DNA from 4 places in the Ensifer sp. LBL genome. Region 3 is predicted to be linked to each of the others. Evidence: riboswitches for the same ligand, from Rfam matches in the RefSeq annotation. Region 3 holds a riboswitch; each other region holds the start of a gene.
What was found. A riboswitch is a leader RNA that binds a small molecule or an ion and turns the genes downstream of it on or off. The one in region 3 is predicted to bind cobalamin.
Positions count from the first base shown of each region.

Region 1: another riboswitch for cobalamin. It lies ahead of OKW20_RS17720 (CbtB domain-containing protein); the one in region 3 lies ahead of OKW20_RS02780 (aromatic ring-hydroxylating oxygenase subunit alpha).
Region 2: another riboswitch for cobalamin. It lies ahead of bluB (5,6-dimethylbenzimidazole synthase); the one in region 3 lies ahead of OKW20_RS02780 (aromatic ring-hydroxylating oxygenase subunit alpha).
Region 4: another riboswitch for cobalamin. It lies ahead of cobU (bifunctional adenosylcobinamide kinase/adenosylcobinamide-phosphate guanylyltransferase); the one in region 3 lies ahead of OKW20_RS02780 (aromatic ring-hydroxylating oxygenase subunit alpha).

Region 1 is NZ_JBNDJY010000004.1:377,389-382,813, forward strand. Features, by position in the region: gene OKW20_RS17710 (ferric iron reductase) at 1-367, shown strand, start outside; gene OKW20_RS17715 (CbtA family protein) at 409-1,203, opposite strand; gene OKW20_RS17720 (CbtB domain-containing protein) at 1,401-1,577, opposite strand; cobalamin riboswitch at 1,619-1,880, opposite strand; gene OKW20_RS17725 (TetR/AcrR family transcriptional regulator) at 1,879-2,571, opposite strand; gene OKW20_RS17730 (NAD(P)H-binding protein) at 2,676-3,506, shown strand; gene OKW20_RS17735 (DUF1772 domain-containing protein) at 3,503-3,982, shown strand; gene OKW20_RS17740 (SRPBCC family protein) at 4,052-4,618, opposite strand; gene OKW20_RS17745 (ArsR/SmtB family transcription factor) at 4,615-4,977, opposite strand; gene OKW20_RS17750 (crotonase/enoyl-CoA hydratase family protein) at 5,028-5,425, opposite strand, start outside.
Region 2 is NZ_JBNDJY010000003.1:332,507-337,931, forward strand. Features, by position in the region: gene OKW20_RS13270 (phytanoyl-CoA dioxygenase family protein) at 1-332, shown strand, start outside; gene OKW20_RS13275 (SDR family oxidoreductase) at 421-1,233, shown strand; cobalamin riboswitch at 1,317-1,529, shown strand; gene bluB (5,6-dimethylbenzimidazole synthase) at 1,576-2,271, shown strand; gene OKW20_RS13285 (DUF2865 domain-containing protein) at 2,284-3,366, opposite strand; gene OKW20_RS13290 (acyl-homoserine-lactone synthase) at 3,519-4,163, opposite strand; gene OKW20_RS13295 (LuxR C-terminal-related transcriptional regulator) at 4,304-5,041, opposite strand; gene OKW20_RS13300 (NADP-dependent malic enzyme) at 5,312-5,425, opposite strand, start outside.
Region 3 is NZ_JBNDJY010000001.1:562,008-567,432, reverse strand. Features, by position in the region: gene OKW20_RS02790 (L-threonylcarbamoyladenylate synthase) at 1-415, opposite strand, end outside; gene OKW20_RS02785 (DUF6656 family protein) at 493-1,092, opposite strand; cobalamin riboswitch at 1,410-1,610, shown strand; gene OKW20_RS02780 (aromatic ring-hydroxylating oxygenase subunit alpha) at 1,715-2,959, shown strand; gene OKW20_RS02775 (2Fe-2S iron-sulfur cluster-binding protein) at 2,961-4,055, shown strand; partial or broken gene OKW20_RS02770 (glycoside hydrolase family 25 protein) at 4,277-5,314, opposite strand.
Region 4 is NZ_JBNDJY010000003.1:160,091-165,515, forward strand. Features, by position in the region: gene OKW20_RS12460 (MFS transporter) at 1-697, shown strand, start outside; cobalamin riboswitch at 990-1,212, shown strand; gene cobU (bifunctional adenosylcobinamide kinase/adenosylcobinamide-phosphate guanylyltransferase) at 1,580-2,104, shown strand; gene cobW (cobalamin biosynthesis protein CobW) at 2,108-3,172, shown strand; gene cobN (cobaltochelatase subunit CobN) at 3,276-5,425, shown strand, end outside.

The DNA.
Region 1 (5,425 bases), on a different contig from region 3:
AGTCCTGAAGGCACGGACAGGCCTCTCGAGCGGGGCGCAGTGGCGGCTCGCGGCGGATGCCCTGGCCGGCGCGTTCCTCGAAATCGGCCGCGCGATCGGGGATGAGGCGCGCGGCATGGCCGAGGCGCTGGCGATCGTCAAGCGGCCCGGCTCGCGGCTCTATTCTGATGAGCTTTGCTATGAGCAGATTGCGGCTGTCGATCCGGCAAGTGGTGAACACATTTCACGCCAGTATCGGATCCGCTGCGGCTGCTGTCTCTATTTCAAGACGGAGGGCGGAAGCTTCTGCGACACCTGCGTCCTGCTGGAGCCGGAAGATCGCCGTGCGCGGCTGGCGGCGCATCTCATGCAAAACGGCGGGGCCTGAACCCCGCCGTCGCCTTGCTGACGATCCGTGATCGGCGACCACTATGCCTTGACGAAGCGCTCGTTGATGAAGCCGGAGACGACGCCGAGCACGATCCAGAAGGCGAGCGTAGTGGCGAGTGCGGCCACCGCAAACTCTGCGCCGAGCACGGCCGGAACGTTGCTGGTGATGTCGAGCGGCTGCGGCGCACCGTAGACATGGGGCGCTGCGATCAGCACGAGGCCCGCGACCTTGGAGACGATCTCCTCGCGCAGGACGACGAGATAAAGGCCGACGGCCGAAAGCGCGACCGTTGCCAGCCACCAGGTCTGGCGGTCACCCAGTTCGGCGGCCGGAAAGCCAGGCAGTTCCGGCGGCAGGCCGATCGCCGGCAGCATGTGCACGGCAAGCCAGCCGCAGGCGCCCCAGAGCGCGCCGTTCCTGAGCGTGATCGGATAGCCGATCACCAGGCTGACGCCGGCGAGCAGCAGGCCGAAGCCGGAACCGGTGACGAGGTTCGCGATCAGCGTGCCGGAGAAGCGGCTCATGCCGAACATGATGCCGCCTTCCTCGTGCTCGCCCTCATGGGCATAGGCGGGTGTGATCGGCGACAATGCGTCGAGCAAGGCGCTAAGCGGCGACACGGCCTTGAGCGACGAATGCTGGTCGTGGTTTTCCGCGGCAGGCTGTGCCGCACCCGGCTGGGCGGCGGGCTGTTCGGTGGGGGCCGGAGCCTCGCCTTCGAATTCCTCTGCATGCAGGATCAGCGGCGTGACGCGCAATTCCTGGGCGCCGGTCATGAAGACACCGGCAATCAATCCAGCCACGATCGCGGCCAGAAGCGTTCTGACAATCATCTTGAAATCCCTCGATAACGACAAAAGCCACGCGCTGCGGCGTGGTCCTTGAGCCTTCCCATTTTGCCTGTGCTGCGGATGGCGTTCGCACGCCGGAAAAACCGGGATGCACACAAGCCGACATCCGGCTCGGGCCGGATGTGTTCAGGTCCGCAGATTGTTCGATGCGGAACGTTGTTGACGTTCCGAGGCATCGGTCAGTGGCAGGGGAAGCCGTAGGAGTGGCGGGTGTCGTGCGCCGTGTCGTGCAGCACGGCCGAGTTGGCAAGGCCGGCGCCGAAGACGAGGAATGCGCCGATGAAGAGCGCGATGACGCCAGCGGTCAGACGATCGCTGAGGGAGAGCGGGGTGCTCGAAATGGTAGACGTAGCCATGACAACCTCCGTGATGGCATCGGGAAATTCCCGGTTGGGCCCTATGCCCGCATCGAGTGGCAGGTTTCCTGGCTCACGGCGTTGGGCTCGATGCCCTCGGTCTGCCTCGCCTTCCCAGTTCGGCCGCCCTCTCGCGGCCTTTCCAGTGGCTTCTTCCGGATCGCTCCGGAATGGCAGATCGACGTCGCTCTACAGTCGCGGGGTCGGCCGTGATTTGAATGCCCAGAGTGGGTCCATCCGTCACGTTCCCGTTTACTCCCGAAACGCGTTCGCGTCCCGGGAACCAATCGATCCCAGATGATTAGGATTCTGTCATGGAGTTGTCAATTGAGCCTGCGCCGCCGCGCGGTCCATCCGCGACAAAATCCTTGATGGTCATGCGCTTGTAGGCCTCGACGATCTGGTCGCCCTCGGCCCGATCGACCGAGACCGCAAGCCGCATGGTGCAGTCGCCGAGATGCATGATCAGGAAGGCGGCGCTGTCGATTTCCTCGCGCGGCGTCGCCGGCACAAGCCGGGCCCAGACATCGGCCAGCAGCTTTCCGCCGGCGCGGCTTTGCGCAAGGTCGATTTCGCGCAGCGCCTTGTCGGCCTGCATCGCCGACCAGATGTCGCGCATGACCGGCTCGGCGAGGAACATCTCGTAATAGATGTCAAACAAAAGCGAGAAGGCGTCGCGCAACTCGGCGATCGAGGTCACCTTGGCCAGTTCGGCCGCGATGCACTCGTTGCAGACCGCATTGTAGCGCTCGGCGAGCGTGCGCACGATTGCCGCCTTGTCGGGGAAGTACTGGTATAGCGAGCCGATCGAAATCCCAGCCTTTTCAGCGACTTCGCTCATGCGCATGGCGTCGCTGCCCTTTTCCTGGATGAGCGCCGTCGCGCAGGCAAGGATCTGCTCGACGCGCTCGCGACTGCGCTTCTGGCTCGGTGTCCGGCGCAGCGCAGGCTCGTCGTCGGCGGGAAGCGTGGCGGGGCTTGCATCTGAAATCATGAGTAATGCTCACATTTTGACTTGACTCCTAAAATACGAGGATTTATCACATTTGCAAATGTGAGAGATACTCATGTTTGTTGGTGGAACCTCAGGAGGAAACGATGTCTCAGAAAATCACATTGGTTTTGGGCGGTACCGGCAAGACGGGGCGGCGGGTGGCCGAGCGCCTTCGGGAGCGGGGCGTCGCGGTGCGCATCGGTGCCCGTTCGGCGTCGCCTTCCTTCGACTGGACGGAAGAGACGACCTGGGCGCCGGTCCTTGAAAACGTCGATCGCATCTATGTCTGCTTCCAGCCGGATCTGGCGGTGCCGGGCTCCGTCGAGGTGATCGCCAAGTTCTCGAGCCTTGCCGTCAGCGCCGGCGTCAAGCGGCTGGTGCTGCTGTCGGGGCGTGGCGAGGACGAGGCGGAAGCGGCAGAGCGCGCGCTGCAGGCCTCCGGCGCCGACTGGACGGTCATCCGGGGCAGCTGGTTCTTCGAAAACTTCGACGAAGGCTTCCTCGCCGAGGGTGTCTTGAGCGGTTCCGTCTTCCTGCCCGTGGACACGGTGACCGAGCCGTTCGTCAGCTGCGACGATATTGCCGACGTCGCTGTCGAAGCGCTTCTCGACGACCGCCATATCGGCAAGGTCTATTCGCTGACCGGCCCGCGGCTGATGACCTTTGCCGACGCCGTGGCCGAAATCGCCGCGGCTGCCAACCGTCCGATCTCCTATCAGGCGATCCCGATTGCCGACTTCGCGGCACATTTGCAGGCCGACGGTGTGCCTGATGACTATGTCGAACTCATCCGCTATCTCTTCACCTCGGTGCTCGACGGGCGCAATTCAAACCTGACGTCCGATGTCGAGCATGTGCTTGGGCGGCGTCCGCGTGACTTTGCAGCCTACGCTCGGGAAACCGCAGCAACCGGTGTATGGAGTCTTGCCGCATGATCCCCCTGATCCCCGCTCTGGCGTTTGCCGCCGCGATCGGCTCCGGCCTGATGGCCGGACTGTTCTTCATCTTCTCGGTCTGCATCATGCAGGCCCTGTCGCGGCTGCCGCCGGAGCAGGGGATCGCTGCGATGAATGCGATCAATGTCGTGATCCAGAACCCGATCTTCCTCAGCGCCTTCATGGGCACGGCGCTGCTCGCCCTGGCGCTCATCGTCGTCGCCTTCCTCTCGGGCGGCGAGGGCCGGTGGTGGCTTGCCGCCGGCGGTGTCGCCTATGTCGTCGGCGTGCTGCTGGTGACCATCGTCTTCAACGTGCCGATGAACGATGCGCTCGCCGCCGCAGCGCCCGGCCAGGCGGCGACCGATCTCTGGCGTGAGCGCTATCTGACCGACTGGGTCTGGTGGAACCACGTGCGCAGCTTCGCGTCGATCGGCGCGCTGGCGTTCTTCATTCTCGGTTTCGCCCGTGCCTGACGAAAAGCGCCGGCAAGTGGATCCTTGCCGGCGCCTGCGCGCGTCCTGACCTCTGAACCCATCCCGCCGTCAGGGCTTGGGAATACGCGCGTCGTATTGCGCTTCAAGATCGGCAAACTTGCTCCAGAAGGCCGCCGGCTTTTCGCCTTCCAGCAGCGCGCGCAGAATGTCGAGATGCACGTGCCAGCCGGCGGAGAAGCTGGTCATGATGGCGCGGTCGGCGATGCGCTTGTGGGTGACGACGAGCAGCACCTTGTCGCCGCGGGGGCTGAGTTCGAAACGGACCTCCGAGGGCGTGCCGGTCTCTTCGTTCCAGGTGTAGGCCAGCAGCCGAGGCGGCTCCCAGGCGAGCACGTGACCGTAATTGCGCACCTCGCCGGCGTGCTCGGCATATTTCTGCGGTGGCCGGTCGTCTTCCGCTGTCAGTTCCGAGTGGCGGAAGACGTGCTCGACCTCGGCCCCTTCCTTCGACCCGATCGTTCCGGACGCCATCCAGAGGCGGCGCTTGCTCTCCTCCGTCAGATAGGACCAGACCCGCTCGATCGGGCCGGGAAGCAGGCGCTCGATGCGCACCGCGTCCGGTGCGACGACACGGCCGTAATCGGCGCCGGCAAAGGCTGTGGCAGACGAAGTCATGGCTTATCCTCCGGATCAGGTTGGTTGGTGGCGTCTTCGGCGAGAAGCAGCGCCTCGAGTACGTCGATGCGGGCGCGCCAGAAGGCTTCGTAGTGGCGCATCCACTCCATGCCTGCATGCATCGGCGCGGCATCGAGCCGGCACACATGCGTGCGACCTTTCACTTCGCGGCGCACCAGACCTGCTCCTTCCAGCACCTTGATGTGCTTCGATGCCGCGGCCAGCGAGATCGAGAACGGCGCCGCAAGCTCTCCCACCAGTCTTTCGCCCTGCGAGAGGTCCTGGAGCATGGCGCGCCGCGTCGGGTCCGAAAGCGCGTGAAACACGGCATCGAGATGTGCGTTCTGATATTCAACCATATTGTTGAATATCGTCTCGATGTACCTAATTGTCAACCGTTCGGTTGAATTTAAAAATATCGCGAAAAAAGACCGGGCCGCGGCGGGTCGTCGTGGATGCGCCGTCCCTTCCAGGCGGCAAGCGCATCGGCAAGGTCGTCGGTCGGCACCATCTGGGCAAACTGCTCGCTCTCGACCTGCAATCCCTCGGCGATCGACATGTTGAGGCCGCGGGTGACGGCAGTGATGATCGAGCGGACGGCGAGGGGTGAGTGCGCCATGATGCGCTTTGCCAGGTCACGGGCGGACGCGATCAGTTCGTCATGCGGGACGACGCGGTTGACGAGCCCCAGCTCCAGCGCGCGATCGGCCGGGAAATCCTCGCCGGTCAAAAGCAATTCCAGCGCGCGTTTGCGGCCGGCAAGCCGCGGCAGCCGCTGGGTGCCGCCGAAGGTCGGCGGCATGCCGA
Region 2 (5,425 bases), on a different contig from region 3:
ATATCCGCCGCGTCGCCAACCTGCTGCAGGTGTCCTCGGCCTTCGGGCGCGCCATGGAAACCGTCGATCGACTGACGATGAGCGCGGCGCTCTATCCGGCCTTGCGGGCCTTGCTGGCGAACGGCAAGCTGTCGCGGGCGGAAGCGGCCAATGCCATCGCCTCCTGTGCCGAAGGCTACTCGTTCCCGACCAATCTTGACCGAGACCCGCCAATCGGCGGGCTGGCGCCGGAGACGCAGGCGCAATTGATGCGCGAGGCGCTCACTGCGGGAACGGGCGAGGAGGAGTTTCTTGCGGTGCTTGAGGCGCAGGCGAAACGCAAGCTGAGCTGACGCGCGAGCTACCATTTGACAGGCTCCCGGCGTGTTTCACCCGGGAGCCGCAGCCGTTTCAAACGATCATTTCCGAGGGAGGAATTCGATGAGTGGACAATTGCAGGGCAAGATCGCCATCGTCACCGGTGGTACGCAGGGGCTGGGCGCGACGATTGCTGGCCTTTTCGCTGAGCGTGGCGCCAAGGGTATCGTCATTTGCGGGCGCAACGCCGCCAAGGGATGGGCGAAGGCCGAGCAGATCGGCAAGGCACATGGCGCGAAAGTCGTCTATGTCGAAGCCGATCTGGAGAAAGTGGACGACGCCCGCAAGGTGGTCGCCGCTTGCGACGCCGAATTCGGCCGGGTCGATGCGCTGGTCAACGCTGCGGCCATCACCGACCGCGGCACCATCCTCGATACCACGCCCGAACTCTTCGACCGCATGTTCGCGATCAACGTGCGCGCACCGTTCTTCCTGATGCAGGAAGCGGTGAAAGTCATGCGGCGCGAGAAGACCGAAGGCACGATCGTCAACATCGGCTCGATGTCGGCGATGGCCGGCCAGCCGTTCATCGCCGCCTATTGCTCGTCGAAAGGCGCGCTCGAAACGCTGACCAAGAACACGGCCTATGCGCTGCTGCGCAACCGCATCCGCGTCAACGGGCTGAATATCGGCTGGATGGCTTCCGAAGGCGAAGACCGCATACAGCGCGAGTTTCACGGCGCGGCTGCCGATTGGCTCGAAAAGGCGGCGGCTAGCCAGCCTTTCGGCCGGCTCGTCGATCCGGCCGAGGTGGCGCGTGCCTGCGCCTACCTGTCGTCGGCCGAATCCGGACTGATGACCGGATCGGTCATCTGCTTCGACCAGTCGATCTGGGGCGCCTATGACGGTTCGCCGCATCCGGTCGCTCCGCTCTGAGGCGAGGCAGCAAGAAGCAGGTGGAAAGCGGCGCACCAGTTCCCGACCGGGACGGCGCCGCTTGTCTTTGTCAAACGGCTGTGCACTTAGTGCCGTCGTCAGGTGCCCGCGAAAGCGGGAGAATCGGGAATCCGGTCGAAATTCCGGAACGTGCCCAACGCTGTGACGGGGACGATCGCGTCTAAGATGGCCTTGAATTGATTCAAGGTTCTGCCACTGGATCTTCAATCGATCTGGGAAGGTGGGGCGATCGGTTGAACCGAAGTCAGAAGACCGGCCTGGCGAGATAGACCGAACCCCGCGTGGACGGCGGGAGGTTTTCGCATTGTTGGGGATCGAACGATGCTGACTGAACCGAAGGGCGGCCTTGCGGCTGCCGGTGCCTTTTCGCTGCAAGAGCGGGAGGCCGTCTACCGTGCCATCGAGACACGTCGCGACGTGCGCGATGAATTCCTGCCCGAGCCATTGCCCGATGATCTGATCAGGCGCCTGCTGGCCGCGGCACACAGCGCCCCGTCCGTGGGCTTCATGCAGCCCTGGAACTTCGTGCTGGTGCGGGCGGAAGAAACGCGCGAGCGGGTTTGGCAGGCGTTTCGCCGCGCCAATGACGAGGCCGCGCTGATGTTCGAGGCGGAACAGCAGGGAAAGTATCGCGCGTTGAAGCTCGAAGGCATTCGCAAGGCGCCGCTCAGCATCTGCGTCACCTGCGACCGCACGCGCGGCGGCACTGTCGTGCTCGGGCGTACCCACAATCCGCAGATGGACGTCTATTCCACCGTCTGCGCCGTGCAGAACCTCTGGCTTGCAGCGCGCGCCGAAGGGGTGGGTGTCGGCTGGGTCAGCATCTTCCACGAGGCCGAGATCAAGGCGATCCTCGGCATCCCCGACGATATCGAGATCGTCGCCTGGCTCTGCCTCGGCTATGTCGACCGCCTCTATCAGCAGCCGGAACTCGCCGTGAAGGGCTGGCGCCAGCGCCTTCCGCTCGAGGACCTGGTTTTCGAAGAAGGATGGGGATGCAGCAAGGAGAAGGCGTAAGGCTTCGTCCGATCAATTCTGGACCGGCTGATAGGCCGGTCCCTTCGGGTGCTTGAGGTCGATCGCAGTTTCTTCCTGCGGCAGGTAGGTGGGGCCGACGACGCGCACCTTGTTCTTCGACGGATCATAGGGCCGCTCTTCGGCCGGCACCTTGACAGTCTCGCCCGCCGCTTCCGGCTTCTTCGTCTCGATGACGATGATCGACGACTGGTCGTCGCCGGTCTTCGTACCTGTCGTCTTCGGCGTGGTTGCGGCGGTCTGCGGTATCTGGCAGCCGCACTGGCCGGGCTTGCTGACGGCGCGGGTGCGATAGGCAAAGGCGTTGGGCATTTCGGTATAGGGACGGCCGGTCACGGCCGAGACCATCTTGTCGCTCTCTTCCGTGTTGAGGTCGTGGAAATAGAGCTCCGTCTCAGCCCCTGGGCAGCGGGCCCGGCAGGCCTGTTCGTCGCGTGGGAAATCGGCCGGCGTCGCATCCGAAGAGATCGGGAAGAAGGCACCGTCACAGGTGCGCACGCACATGGTTCTGAGCGTGCCGCTATAGTAGCGCTCCTGCGGCGCGTAGCCGTCTTCGCCATGTCCGAGCATCGGGCCGTAGGCGTCCTCCGGTGGCAGGTCGGCAACGATGTTGCGGTGGCTTTCCGGCACGTCCGGTTCGACGCTTGCGAACTCCTCGCGGTCGCCATAGCAACCGTTGATCTCAAGTGCTGCGAGGATGCGGCGCCGGCTGTCGTCGCTGCCGCCGGCGACGATCTGCTCGCGCTCGGACTTCAGCATGCGCAGATTGTCTTCCATCTCGGCGATGAGACCGTTGAGCCCGCCGCAGGTGTCGGGGTCGCCGCCGTCGTAGCCGATGGCGTTGCCGCCACCGCAACCGGCGCGGCGGCGGTCGTTCTTGGCCCGCCGCAGTTCGATGTTCTGCCGTGAGATTGCGCTTGCATAGTCGCGCGCATCGGCATTGCTGGCGACGTAGTCAGGCAGTTGCGCGAGCCGGGCGTTCAGTCGGTCGCAGGCCGTCGATGCCAGTGACGGACCGGCACCGATCAGAACCAAAGGCACGAGGGCCGTAGCGACGTGTTTCAGGCGCGTGAACACGGGGCGTAAGTCTCTTCCTGTTGCCAGGTCGGCGCCAACTTCTGCGGGTGGCTGCCATCGGCATTCCTGTTTCGCCTCCATCATAGAGCTTGTCGGTGATCGTGCAACGACAAGCGACGGTTTGCGTTAACAGTGCCGATCGACGGACGCGCTTAGGCGGCGCGGGCGGTTTCCAGCGACATCGGGCGGTCGAGAACGGTGCCTTCGATCGCAGCGACCGCTTTCATCCGCGAAAGCAGATCCGGGGTCACTTCCCAGGCAACGGCAACCGCGAAGACCGAGCCGATGCGGTGCGGTTCGGCGATGCGCTCGCCCGGGCATCCCATGCGGCGGAACATGCGCTCCAGGAACACGTCCGTCACCGTAACGATGTGGCTGATGCCGGAAGCAAGGCCAAGCTCACCGACGCCGCACATGAGTTCGGCAGCCGCGACCGTCACCTGGTTCGAAGCGCGGTCCTGCGAAATCTCCGGCTCGATGCAGAAGCGGCTCGATTCCCAGACCGAAGCGCTACGGATTTCCGGATTGTCGCCAAGCAGGATCGGGAAAGTATCGTCGAGCATGTTCGGGCCGAGCGTCGGCAGGAGCCGCAGCGCGCCGCGCAGCCGGCCGGTATCGGGGGCATAGGACAGCACGTAGAGCGGGTTTGCCTGGTCGTAGTTGTCGATCTCCCATTCGCCTTCGGTCTGCACGTCCCATTTCAGGAAGTCGTGGAAGACGCGCTTGCGCAACCGGAACATGTCGTCGACGGCCGCCGGGTGTTGTGCGCGGGTCTTTCCGTTCAGGATCCTGATCATCGTTTTCTCCATCCGAGTTTGGGGATGGGGCGATGCTGTCAGGCTCGCGGCGGTTGCGTAACTGTCGCTAGCGACAGTTCAAATGCGCGATATTTGCCACTAGATTTCGAGGGGTTTCGGTGGAGGTGTGTCGTCGGGTGTCAAACGGTGGGGATCAGCGCGTGTCGTACGGCCTGTGCCACGGCCTGGGTGTTGGAAACGACATTCAGCTTGCGCCGCGCATTGGTCATGAAGAAGCGCACGGTGCGCTCGGAAATACCGAGAATCGTGGCGATTTCCCAATAGCTCTTGCCGGCGGCAGCCCAGGTCAGCACCTCGGTCTCGCGCCCGGTCAAACGCATCTCGCGGGTCGAAATGCTGCCAGCCATGGCGCCATGCTCAAGCATGGCGGCATGGAAGAGATTGGCGGCCAGCTGGAAATCACGCAGGTGATGCCGGCGATAGGTCGTCCATTCGCCGGCCGGCATGTTGACGTTGATCGCAAGCAACGCCATGCGCCCGGCAGGCGAGGGCAATGGCAGGGCGACGCCCTCGGTCGAAATGCCGATCTCCTGGGCGGCCTGGAACAGCGGTTCGCATTCCGGGAACCGATGCCGCGCCATCGTCCATTCCACCGGTCGCACGCCACCAAGCGCCAGCTTCAGGATCGGATCGATCCGGTGAAGGCTGCGGGCACGGTAGATTTCGGCGGCATAGGCGCCAAAGGTGTGATGCAACCGGCAGACCTTGAGCTCGTCCGCATAGGGCTCGGCTTCGAGATAGAGCAGATGGGCAATGCGGAAGGTTCGACGCATCAATGTGAAGAAATGAGCGGGCTCCACGCAGCCGCCGCATTCCAGGATTTCCAGCATGTCGAGGACAGCTTGCTGCTCAGTCATGCCACAACACCGAATCTCGTCCGAGGCCCCAGCATGGTTAGAGGTTCACCTTTTGTCCAGCGCAAACTTTCCCGATTGGTGTGTAATACCAATTGTGCACGCCTTGATTGCGGCTGCCGATCGGCCGCGTGAGGGAGGCTGATTCGCAGGCGATGCGTAAAACCGGCGATGCCGCGCCTGAGGCAGGCGCGACATCCGGATACGGTTTTGCCGGCGCCGGCATGGCGCCCAATTAAAGCGAAGACCGGTGGCGATCTCCGCGTTGCCATCTCAACCCGGATGGCTGGCTTCGACCACCGCCAGAGCCGCCATGTTGACGACGCCGCGCGAGGTGACGGACGGCGACAGGATATGGGCCGGGAGCGCCGAGCCGAGCAGGATCGG
Region 3 (5,425 bases):
CCAGCGGGCGTCCGAAGCGGGCAATCACCCGGCGCGAGAAGCCGTCCGGCATGCGGATGCCGAGCGTGTCGAGGCCGGCGGACGCCAGCGCATGAACCGTGCTGTCGGCGCGCTGCCGAAGGATCAGCGTCAGCGGGCCGGGCCAGAAGGCGTCGGCCAGCTGCCGGGAAACCGGATCGAAGTGCACATGGGCTTCGGCCATCGCCATGTCGGAGACATGCGAGATCAGCGGATTGAAGCGCGGGCGCCCCTTCATCTCGTAGATGCGGCTGATCGCATCAGGATTGGTGGCGTCGGCGGCAAGGCCGTAGACGGTCTCGGTCGGTATGGCGACCGGTTCGCCTTCGGCAAGAACGGCGCAGGCGCGCGCGATCGCGCGGTCCGGTTCCCTTTCCGTATCGATGATCTCAGCCATGCCGTTTCCTTTCCGACGCTTCCTTAACGGACGCACCGGAAAAACAGAACGATTTTCTTTGAAGCAACCGGTTCGGCTCAGAGGCTGCGGATGATGCGGCGCAACGCGTCGTCCTTGGCACCGAGCATCAGCACGTTTTTCAGCGCGACCTTGGGATCGTCGGTGCGAAACAGCAGACCGTTGTCACGAAAATTGCGGTTGATGACCATTTGGCCGGCTTCCGCGCCCGGTTCGATGGCGACGGCGAAATACATGCGCGAATAGCCGGGCTGGATGCCTTCGAAAAAATGCGTCTCATGGCCGAGGTCGCAGTAGAAGTTGGCGAAGTAGAAGGACCAGGTGATGTCCTTGGAGGGCGTGACCGGCGTGCGCGCCGCCGTCACGTGACAGTAGCCGAGATGCGGCCGGCCGACGAGCGTGCGGTGGAAGATCATCTTCGGGAACTGGATCGAGGTGTGAAAGCCGTTGATCCGCTTATGGGTCGTGTCGCCGGCGGTGTTGAGCTTCTTGCCCGTCCTGTCCGCAACTTCCTCATAGCTCAGGTAGCGCCGTTCGCTCGGCACCCATTGCCTGCGATTGATCCGGCCCGTGCGCAGGAATTCGGTATGAACCGCCGTCTTCGGCGGGATTGTCGGCGGCGCCTCGGCTGCCGCGTCGTAGTATCTCAACTTTGCCATGATCGTCAGCGCGCCATCTGCCTGCCTGCAGGACCTCTCTCGTCCGCCGGCTAGGCTAGCGGCTCATGGTTAATGAATGATTGCCTCCTGGCTGCATCATGAGCGTTCCCTATCTGACGGGATGTCGCAAACGGGCGAAGCTTTCCCGCGTCTGCGCCGCCCGCGCCGCAAAAGGCGGCAAATGCCCAAGACGTGGGCTATCTATATGTTTATAGTGTAAAAAATCTATGACAGGCACCGGTGATGGCGGTTTTTCCCGTGTCGTCATTCTGGAATTGGATGTCGCTATCCGGCAGCTGCCAGGGCGGTTTCCGCGATTACATATCCTTACTCAAGGTGCCGTCTTCGAAGAGAAGTCGGAGAATTGGGAAGCCGGTCAAATCCCGGCGCTGCCCCCGCAACGGTGGTGGAGCGAAAGCCTCGGCAAAGGCCACTGGACGGTTCGTCCGGGAAGGCGCCGGGCTGGTCCGAAAGGACGGCTCCTGAGCCCGGAAACCAGCCTTGACGGACATAACCGTAACAGGTTGCGGCGGGCAGCCGGATCGGAGCCTTAGACGCATGGGCGTGCGCCCGTGCGGGTTCCTGTCCTGCCTCTCCGAAACATGGCGCATGAGGACAGGACATGGACACCAGAAACGATATGCTGCGAAAGCTGAAGGGTCGACGCGACGGCTACAGCCTCGATCGGGCCTTCTACATCGATCCCGACTACTATCGGCAGGATCTGGAAAACATCTGGTACAAGGATTGGCTGTTCATCGGCCATGACTGCGAGATCCCGCGGGCCGGCAATTACTTCACCGTCCAGGTCGGCGACTTTCCCGTCGTCATCACCCGTGACCGCCAGGGCACGATCCGCGCCTTGCACAATTCCTGCCGCCACCGCGGCTCCCGCGTCTGCACGCAACAGAAGGGCTCGTCGGCAAAACTCGTCTGTCCCTATCACCAATGGACCTACGAGCTCGACGGTTCGCTGCTGTTCGCCCGACAGATGGGCGAGGATTTCGACAAGGCCGCCCACAGCCTGAAACCGATCCACTGCGAAACGGTCGGCGGCTACATCTTCATCAATCTTTCGGAGAACCCTGCGGACTTCGCGGCATTTCGCGAACTGGTCACGCCCTATCTCGCGCCGCACCGCCTCGGCGAAACCAAGGTCGCCTTCGAAAGCACGATCATCGAAAAGGGCAACTGGAAGCTCGTCTGGGAGAACAACCGCGAGTGCTACCATTGCGCCGCCAATCATCCAGAACTCTGCCGCACCTATCCGGAAGCCCCGACCGCGACCGGGGTGCAGGGCGCCAAGGATGATCCCGTGATCGCCGAACATTGGGCGAAATGCGAGGCCGAAGGCTTGCCGAGCGAATTCAGGATGTCGCCGACCGGCCAGTTCCGCGCCGCCCGCATGCCGCTTGTCGACAATGCCGAAAGCTACACCATGTCGGGCGCGCGCGCCGTCAGGCGGGCTTTGTCGGCCGATGTTTCCCAGAGCCAGATCGGCACGCTTCTGATGTTCCATTACCCGACCACCTGGAACCATGTGCTTGCCGACCACGCCATCACCTTCCGCGTACTGCCGCTCGGGCCTGAACTTACCCAGGTGACGACGAAGTGGCTGGTCAACAAGGATGCGGTCGAAGGCATCGATTACAATCTCGAAGAACTGACGCATGTCTGGACCGAGACCAACGATCAGGATCGCCAGATCGTCGAGGAGAATGCCTTCGGCATCCGCTCGCCGGCCTATGAGCCCGGTCCCTATTCGCCCGAGCACGAAGGCGGCGTGATGCAGTTCGTCGAGTGGTACTGCAAGTTCATGGAGCAGCGCCTTGCCGGCGACGCGGCTCCGCTTTCAAGGGTCGCCTGACATGCAGATGGCCTCCTCGTTTCACCATTTCGACGCGCTGCATGTCTGGATCGACCGGCAGCAGATGCTCGAATGCACATCGGCGGTGGTCGAGACCGCCGATGTCATGACCTTCACCTTCCGGGCGGAAAAGCCCGCCTGGTTCCGCTATCTGCCCGGGCAGTTCGTAACGCTCGAACTGCCGGTCGCCGACGAGCCGGTCATGCGCACCTACACGCTGTCGTCGACGCCGTCGCGGCCGCTTTCAATCGCGGTCACGGTGAAGGCGCAGGCCGACAGCATCGGCACCCGCTGGATGTTCGACCATCTGAAGCCGGGCATGAAGCTCCGGGCCTTCGGTCCGCTCGGCGATTTCAGCTTCGTGCGCCATCCCGGCGACAAGTACCTGTTCATCTCGGCGGGTTCTGGCGTCACGCCGATGATGTCGATGACGCGCTGGATGGCGGACTGCGTGCCGGAGACGGATGTGACCTTCATCTCCTGCGCGCGTCGTCCGGAGGATCTGCTGTTCCGCTCGGAGCTGGAGGTTCTGGCGACGCAGATGTCCGGGCTGAACCTCGGCTTCATCGTCGAGGGGCATGAGGCCCGTCACGGCTGGCACGGGCTTCGCGGCCGCATCGATGGCGCCAAGCTGCCATTACTCGCTCCGGATTTCATGGAGCGTACTGTGTTCTGTTGCGGCCCAGAGCCCTTCATGCGCGGCGTGCGGGAGGTGCTGAAATCGGCCGGTTTCGACATGGGCCGCTATCACGAGGAGAGCTTCCAGCCGGCGGCGGCACCCGCCGCGGAAGAGATTGCCGTGCGCGCCGGCGGTGGCGACGACAGCGAGGTCCAGGCCGCCAAGATCGCCTTCACCATGAGCGGCAAGGAGGTCGAGGCCAAGCCCGGCCAGACGATCCTGCAGGCGGCGCGCGCCAATGGGGTGCGCATCGGCGCTGCCTGCGAAGGCGGCATCTGCGGCACCTGCCGGGTGATGAAGGTCGCGGGCGAGGTCGAGATGAACCACAATGGCGGCATTCTCGACGACGAGATCGACGAGGGCTACATCCTCGCCTGCTGCTCGCGACCACTTGGCGACGTCCAGATCGAAGCTTGAGGGCGTCAATGCATGTCGCGAGAAGTGCGCCGCGGTCTTTCAGCAGCGACGTGCATAAAAGATGAGAGCTTAAAGCCTGGCGCGAGATCCTTTTTCACGCGACAGGCTTAGGGCGCGTTGCAGGGGATCGGATTGGCCGAAACGCTTGCCGGGGCGTCGGTGCCGGTCGTCGTTTTCGGGCATGCGCCCTGGGCAGCTTCATTGCCGGCAATCGCCACCTGCAGGGCGCGCTCTTGGCGGGCGAAATCGATCGAGCCGGTCACCATCATGTCGACGCCGCTGCCGACGCCGCTCGCAGCGTCGGCGCGGCTGACGAGCAGCGGCTCGCTAAAGATCGCAGTCGCCCGTGCGACCGCCTGCATGCCCGTTCCCCGCTCGGCTTGGGCGACGAGCATCAGCGGCAGCGGCTTTTCCGGCAGCAAGGCGCCTTGTGCCCAGATCGCTTTCAGCGCCGGCGGCGACATCGCCGCCACATTGACGTCGATGTCGTCAAGCGTTCCCGGCACGCGGTAGGGGCAGCGGCGCTTTCCGCAGTTGATGCCCGAGGAGAACTGCCACAGCGCGTAACTGTCCCAGTTGCCCATCGGGAAAACCTGGCGGATATCCGGCTTGTAGCGGGCGTACCAGAGCGGCAGACGCGACAGCAGCCGGTGCTCGGCCCGGTGCGCGGCGATGTATTTGGCGGTGATGTGGTTGGTGTAGAGGATCGGGTAGCGCCCGGTCCGGGTCTTGATGTGCCCGGCGAAGATGGCGGCGTCCTCGAGCGACATGTACTTGTCCGGGTCGATGCCTTCGAGATCGAGCACCATCAGTTCGTCGTCGCGCGGCTCGGCGTAGTCGAGGAAATGGTTTGCCTGGTCGACGGGGTTGCCCGGACGGGCGAGATGATAGGCGCCCCAGAGCAGTCCGTGCGAGCGGGCAATCATCCGGCGGGTCTGGTAGAGCTCGCGGCTGACGGCGTATTTGCGCCACATGGTCTTGCAGTGGTTGAAGGTGTCGCCGTTGTGGTCGCCGGTGCAGGAGAAGCTTTCGGGCAGGCCGTCGGAGGCCTTGGCGATGAAGCCGGAAATGCGCTTGTCGCCAAGCATCGTTTCCCAGTCGATGCTGTTCATCTCATAGGCGTCGACGATGATGGCGTTCGATTTGGTCTTCCAGGGCTCCAGTTCACCGGCGCGTGCGATCGCCGCCGCGAAAGCCAGACCGATGAAGGTCGCGAGGCGCAGAATCATCCCTGTCGTGGAGATACACCGCTTTGCCATTCTCTGAGATTGCCGACAGTATCGTTAACGCATCGTAAATCCCAGCCCCCGCGCGGACTGTGCGGGAGCGGCGCGCGAATGTATACCGACCTGCAGCTGTATATAAGCAAT
Region 4 (5,425 bases), on a different contig from region 3:
CCTGGTCGGTGCCTTGCTCTATGTGATGCCGCCAAACATGATCGTGGGGTCGTGCGCTGTCGCAAAGGTCATTGGCGACGTGCTGATCGCCAACAGTCCCGTGGCGAGGAATGCCACCGAGCGTCGTCCGCGAAGGCTGTTCTCCGTTCTGGCGAACGCTCCGCTGGCGCTGCTCTTGGCGATCGTCGCCCTCGACACCTTTACGATTGGTGCCATGCAGATTGGCGCGGTGGCGAGCGTCACGGCCGCCCTGGCAGGCGTTCTTCTCGGTGGATTTGCTGCCGGCGAGGTTTTCGGCGGCATTTTCTATGGCGCGCTGCGCGCGCAACCTTCGGTGAAGCGCGGCATGATTGCCTTTCACCTGGTGACCGCCTGCTTTTTCATCTTGATGAGCATGACCTCAAACCATTGGCTTCTGTTGCTGCTCTATCTCGGTGCCGGGGTTTTCAGCGGAGCCCGGGATGCGCTCGGCCAGCTCGCTGTCGGGCTGAGTGCCCGACCGGAGGATCGAACCGAGGCGTTTGGCTGGCTTACCAGCTTTATGTGGGCCGGCTACGGGCTCGGCACGCTTTTGTCCGGGAGCCTCGGTGAAGGCTGGGGGGCGAGCGCCATTTATCTGGCCGCAGCCGCAGTCTCGACCACAGCGGTGATCGCGACGTGCTGGCTGAAGATCGTCAACCCTCAACCGAAAGCGTAGCGCTCCCGTGGGGCCGATTAGCGCACGGTCCACAGAACCATGCGGTGAATTGATCATCATCCCGGCGAATTTGCCTCGGAACAGAGGTGCGCCAGAGCTTGAGGGCGCATTGGCGCATTCTGATAGCGATTTGGCACAAAATGAGAGTGAGCCACGGGTGGAAGGCAGGCGGATGCATTGCCGTTCTTGGCGGGCCGCGGCCGTCCGTTCACGGCTCGACAAATCGTCGCGTGGCGCAACTCGGCCGGGGAGGCGTCGCATGCGTCGATTGACTTTGCGCGGTCCGGTTCCTAATCATCGGCTGTTGGATGGTTCCTCCTTGTCGTGGCGACACGGGGGAATAATTGGGAATGTGACGGATGGACCCAAATCGGGCATCCTTATCGCAGCCGACCCCGCGACTGTAGAACGGTCAGGGTTCGCCATCGGGTTTGGTGCCGGGCTGTCGGCCGGTTGCATGGGCAGCCGGGGCAGGTCGGGGATCAAGCCGGAAAAGCCACTGGCGTGGCATCGTGATCAGCCGGGTTGGACGCCTCTTCTTCTACGAATCGTCCGCCTTTCACGAAGCCGCCCGCAGCGCCTGCGCGTCGGAGATGACGTGCAAAAGGTTCGCTGTCGGAAAAAAACGCCGGGAAGGTGAGGCGGGCCGCTCGGGTCTGACATCGGAACCTTGCCCGTTAAGGGCGAGGCGATGTTTGGCCCCGTGACGCCGTGAGCCAGGAGACCTGCCATCCGACATGGGCATTCCGCCCGAGGGGACGTTTGTCTCCAACGCCATCACGGAGGTTGTTTTGGCTCGCAGATGTTTTCAAGAACGCGCCCTTGGCGCGCCCGACGGCCGTTGCCGCCTTCCGCTGATCTCGGCGTGTTGAGGCGGCGACGATGAGCAGTCTCAGCGCCGGACCCGTGCTGGTCCTCGGCGGCGCCCGTTCCGGCAAATCGAGCTTCTCCGAGAGGCTCGTCGAAGCTTCCGGCCTTACCCGACATTATGTCGCCACTGGACGCGCCTGGGACGACGAAATGCGCGCGCGCATCGACCATCACCGGATAAGCCGCGGCGAAGGCTGGACGACGCATGAGGAGCCGGTCGATCTCGTCGGCGTGCTGAGAAGCATCGACGATCCTGCCAACGTGGTCCTGATCGACTGCCTGACGCTGTGGGTCACCAATCTCATACTCGAAGAGCGCGACATCGCGGCGGAGTTCGCCGCCCTTGCCGCGTATCTGCCTGAGGCGCAGGCGCGTCTCGTATTCGTTTCCAACGAGGTCGGCCTCGGCATCGTGCCCGAGAACCGCATGGCCCGCGAATTCCGCGACCATGCCGGCCGGCTTCACCAGATCGTTGCGGAGAAATCCGCTGAAGTTTACTTTGTCGCGGCCGGTTTGCCGCTGAAAATGAAGGGTTGAAAAATGACCACTGCGAGAGCCAACCAGGGCAAGATCCCGGCGACCGTCATCACCGGCTTCCTTGGCGCCGGCAAGACCACGATGATCCGCAACCTTTTGCAGAATGCCGACGGCAAGCGCATCGCGCTCATCATCAACGAGTTCGGCGATCTCGGCGTCGATGGCGACGTGCTCAAGGGCTGCGGTGCGGAGGCCTGCACCGAGGACGATATCATCGAGCTCACCAATGGCTGTATCTGCTGCACGGTTGCCGATGATTTCATCCCGACCATGACCAAGCTGCTCGAGCGCGAGAACCGTCCTGATCACATCATCATCGAAACCTCGGGCCTTGCCCTGCCGCAGCCGCTGATCGCCGCCTTCAACTGGCCGGATATCCGCAGCGAAGTGACCGTCGATGGCGTCGTCACCGTGGTCGACAGCGCTGCCGTTGCCGCCGGCCGCTTTGCCGACGACCACGACAAGGTCGATGCGCTGCGCGTCGAGGACGACAATCTCGACCACGAAAGCCCGATCGAGGAACTGTTCGAGGACCAGCTGACCGCTGCCGATCTCATCGTGCTGAACAAGACCGACCTAATCGATGCCTCCGGCCTCAAGGCCGTCCGCGACGAGGTGTCTTCGCGCACCAGCCGCAAGCCTGCGATGATCGAGGCGAAGAACGGCGAAGTTGCCGCCGCCATCCTGCTCGGCCTCGGTGTCGGCACGGAAAGCGATATCGCCAACCGCAAGTCGCATCACGAGATGGAGCATGAGGCTGGCGAAGAGCATGACCACGATGAATTCGACAGCTTCGTCGTCGAGCTTGGCGCGATCGCCGACCCGGCCGCCTTTATTGACCGCCTCAAGGGTGTGATTGCCGAGCATGACGTGCTGCGCCTCAAGGGTTTTGCTGATGTGCCCGGCAAGCCGATGCGCCTCCTGATCCAGGCGGTCGGCGCCCGCATCGACCAGTATTATGATCGTGCCTGGGCTGCCGGCGAAAAGCGCGGCACGCGCCTTGTCGTCATCGGTCTGCACGACATGGACGAGCAGGCGGTGCGCGCCGCGATCACCGCGCTCGTCTAGATCGTTCCTTGAGTGAAATGATCTAACACATTGAAATGATGCAGTTTCGGGCGGGGACCGCTTTCAGCGTTTCCGTCCGGGATTGCCCCAACGGACAAGACGAATGCATCTGCTTCTCGCCCAGAAAGGAACGATCGCCGACGGCAACGAGGCGATCGACCTTGGGCAAACGCCGGCCGATATCCTTTTCCTCTCGGCCGCCGACACCGAGCTCTCCTCGATCGCCGCGGCTCACGGCCGACGCGACGGAGGCTTGAGCCTGCGCATCGCCAGCCTGATGAGCCTGATGCACCCGATGTCGGTCGATACCTATGTCGAGCGCACGGCGCGTCACGCCAAGCTGATCGTCGTCCGGCCACTCGGTGGCGCCAGCTACTTCCGCTATCTGCTCGAAGCCCTGCATGCGGCCGCCGTCACCCACCGTTTCCAGATCGCGGTGCTGCCGGGCGACGACAAGCCGGATCCGGGGCTTGAGCCTTTCTCCACCGTCGCAGCCGACGACCGCCAGCGCCTCTGGGCCTATTTTACCGAAGGCGGCGCCGACAATGCCGGCCTCTTCCTCGACTATGCCGCGGCGCTGGTCACCGGTGCCGAGAAGCCGCAGCCAGCCAAGCCGCTGCTGAAGGCCGGAATCTGGTGGCCGGGTAAGGGCGTGATCGGCGTTTCGGAGTGGTTGGCGTATATTCAGCAAGGTTGCGGGCAAGTGGTAGCGGGGGAGGGATTCGAACCCCCGACAGTCGCAATTTGCTTTTACCGCGCCCTCGTCCAGAGCGGCGAGACACGGCCGGTCGAGGCGCTGATCGACGCGTTGGCGAAACAAGGTGTGCGCGCGCTGCCGGTCTTCGTCTCCAGCCTCAAGGATGCCGTTTCCGTCGGCACGCTGCAGGCGATCTTTGCTGAAGCTGCACCCGACGTGGTGATGAACGCCACCGGTTTTGCCGTCTCGTCGCCCGGTGCCGATCGTCAACCGACCGTGCTGGAATCGACCGGTGCGCCTGTCCTGCAGGTGATCTTCTCCGGCTCGTCGCGGGCACAGTGGGAAACGTCGCCGCAGGGGCTGATGGCGCGCGATCTGGCGATGAACGTCGCGCTGCCGGAAGTCGACGGCCGTATTCTTGCGCGCGCTGTCTCGTTCAAGGCGGCGTCGATCTACGACGCCAAGGTCGAGGCCAATATCGTCGGGCACGAGCCGCTCGAAGACCGGGTGCGCTTTGCCGCTGACCTTGCGGTCAACTGGGCGAAGCTGCGTCGGGCAGAGCCGCCTGAGCGCCGTATCGCCATCGTCATGGCCAACTATCCGAACCGCGACGGTCGCCTCGGCAATGGTGTCGGGCTCGATACCCCGGCCGGTACCGTCGAGGTGCTTGGCGCCATGGCGCGGGAAGGCTATGCGGTCGCCGAGGTTCCCGCCGACGGCGACGCGCTGATGCGGTACCTGATGGCCGGCCCGACCAATTCGGCAAGCCATGATCGCGAAATCCGCGAGTGCATTTCGCTGAACGATTACAAATCGTTCTTCGATTCGCTTCCGAAACAGATTCAGGATCAAGTCGCGGGGCGCTGGGGTGCGCCGGAGGCCGATCCCTTCTTCCTCGACGGTGCCTTCGCGCTGCCGCTCGCCCGCTTCGGCGAAGTGATCGTCGGCATCCAGCCGGCGCGCGGCTACAACATCGATCCGAAGGAAAGCTACCACTCGCCGGACCTCGTGCCGCCGCACGGCTACCTCGCCTTCTACGCCTTCCTGCGCCAGCAATTCGGCGCACAGGCGATCGTGCATATGGGCAAACACGGCAATCTTGAATGGCTGCCGGGCAAGGCCTTGGCGCTGTCGGAGACCTGTTATCCCGAGGCGATCTTCGGGCCACTGCCGCACATCTATCCCTTCATCGTCAACGATCCGGGCGAAGGCACGCAGGCCAAGCGCCGCACCAGCGCCGTCATCATCGATCACCTGACGCCGCCCTTGACGCGCGCCGAGTCCTACGGGCCGCTGAAGGACCTGGAAGCGCTGGTCGACGAATACTACGATGCCGCCGGCGGCGACCCGCGGCGCCTGCGTCTGCTCAGCCGCCAGATCCTCGACCTCGTGCGCGACATCGGGCTCGACAGTGATGCCGGCATCGACAAGGGCGACAGCGACGACAAGGCGCTGGAGAAGCTCGACGCCTATCTCTGCGACCTCAAGGAAATGCAGATCCGCGACGGCCTGCACGTCTTCGGCCTGGCGCCGGAAGGGCGCTTGCTGACAGACCT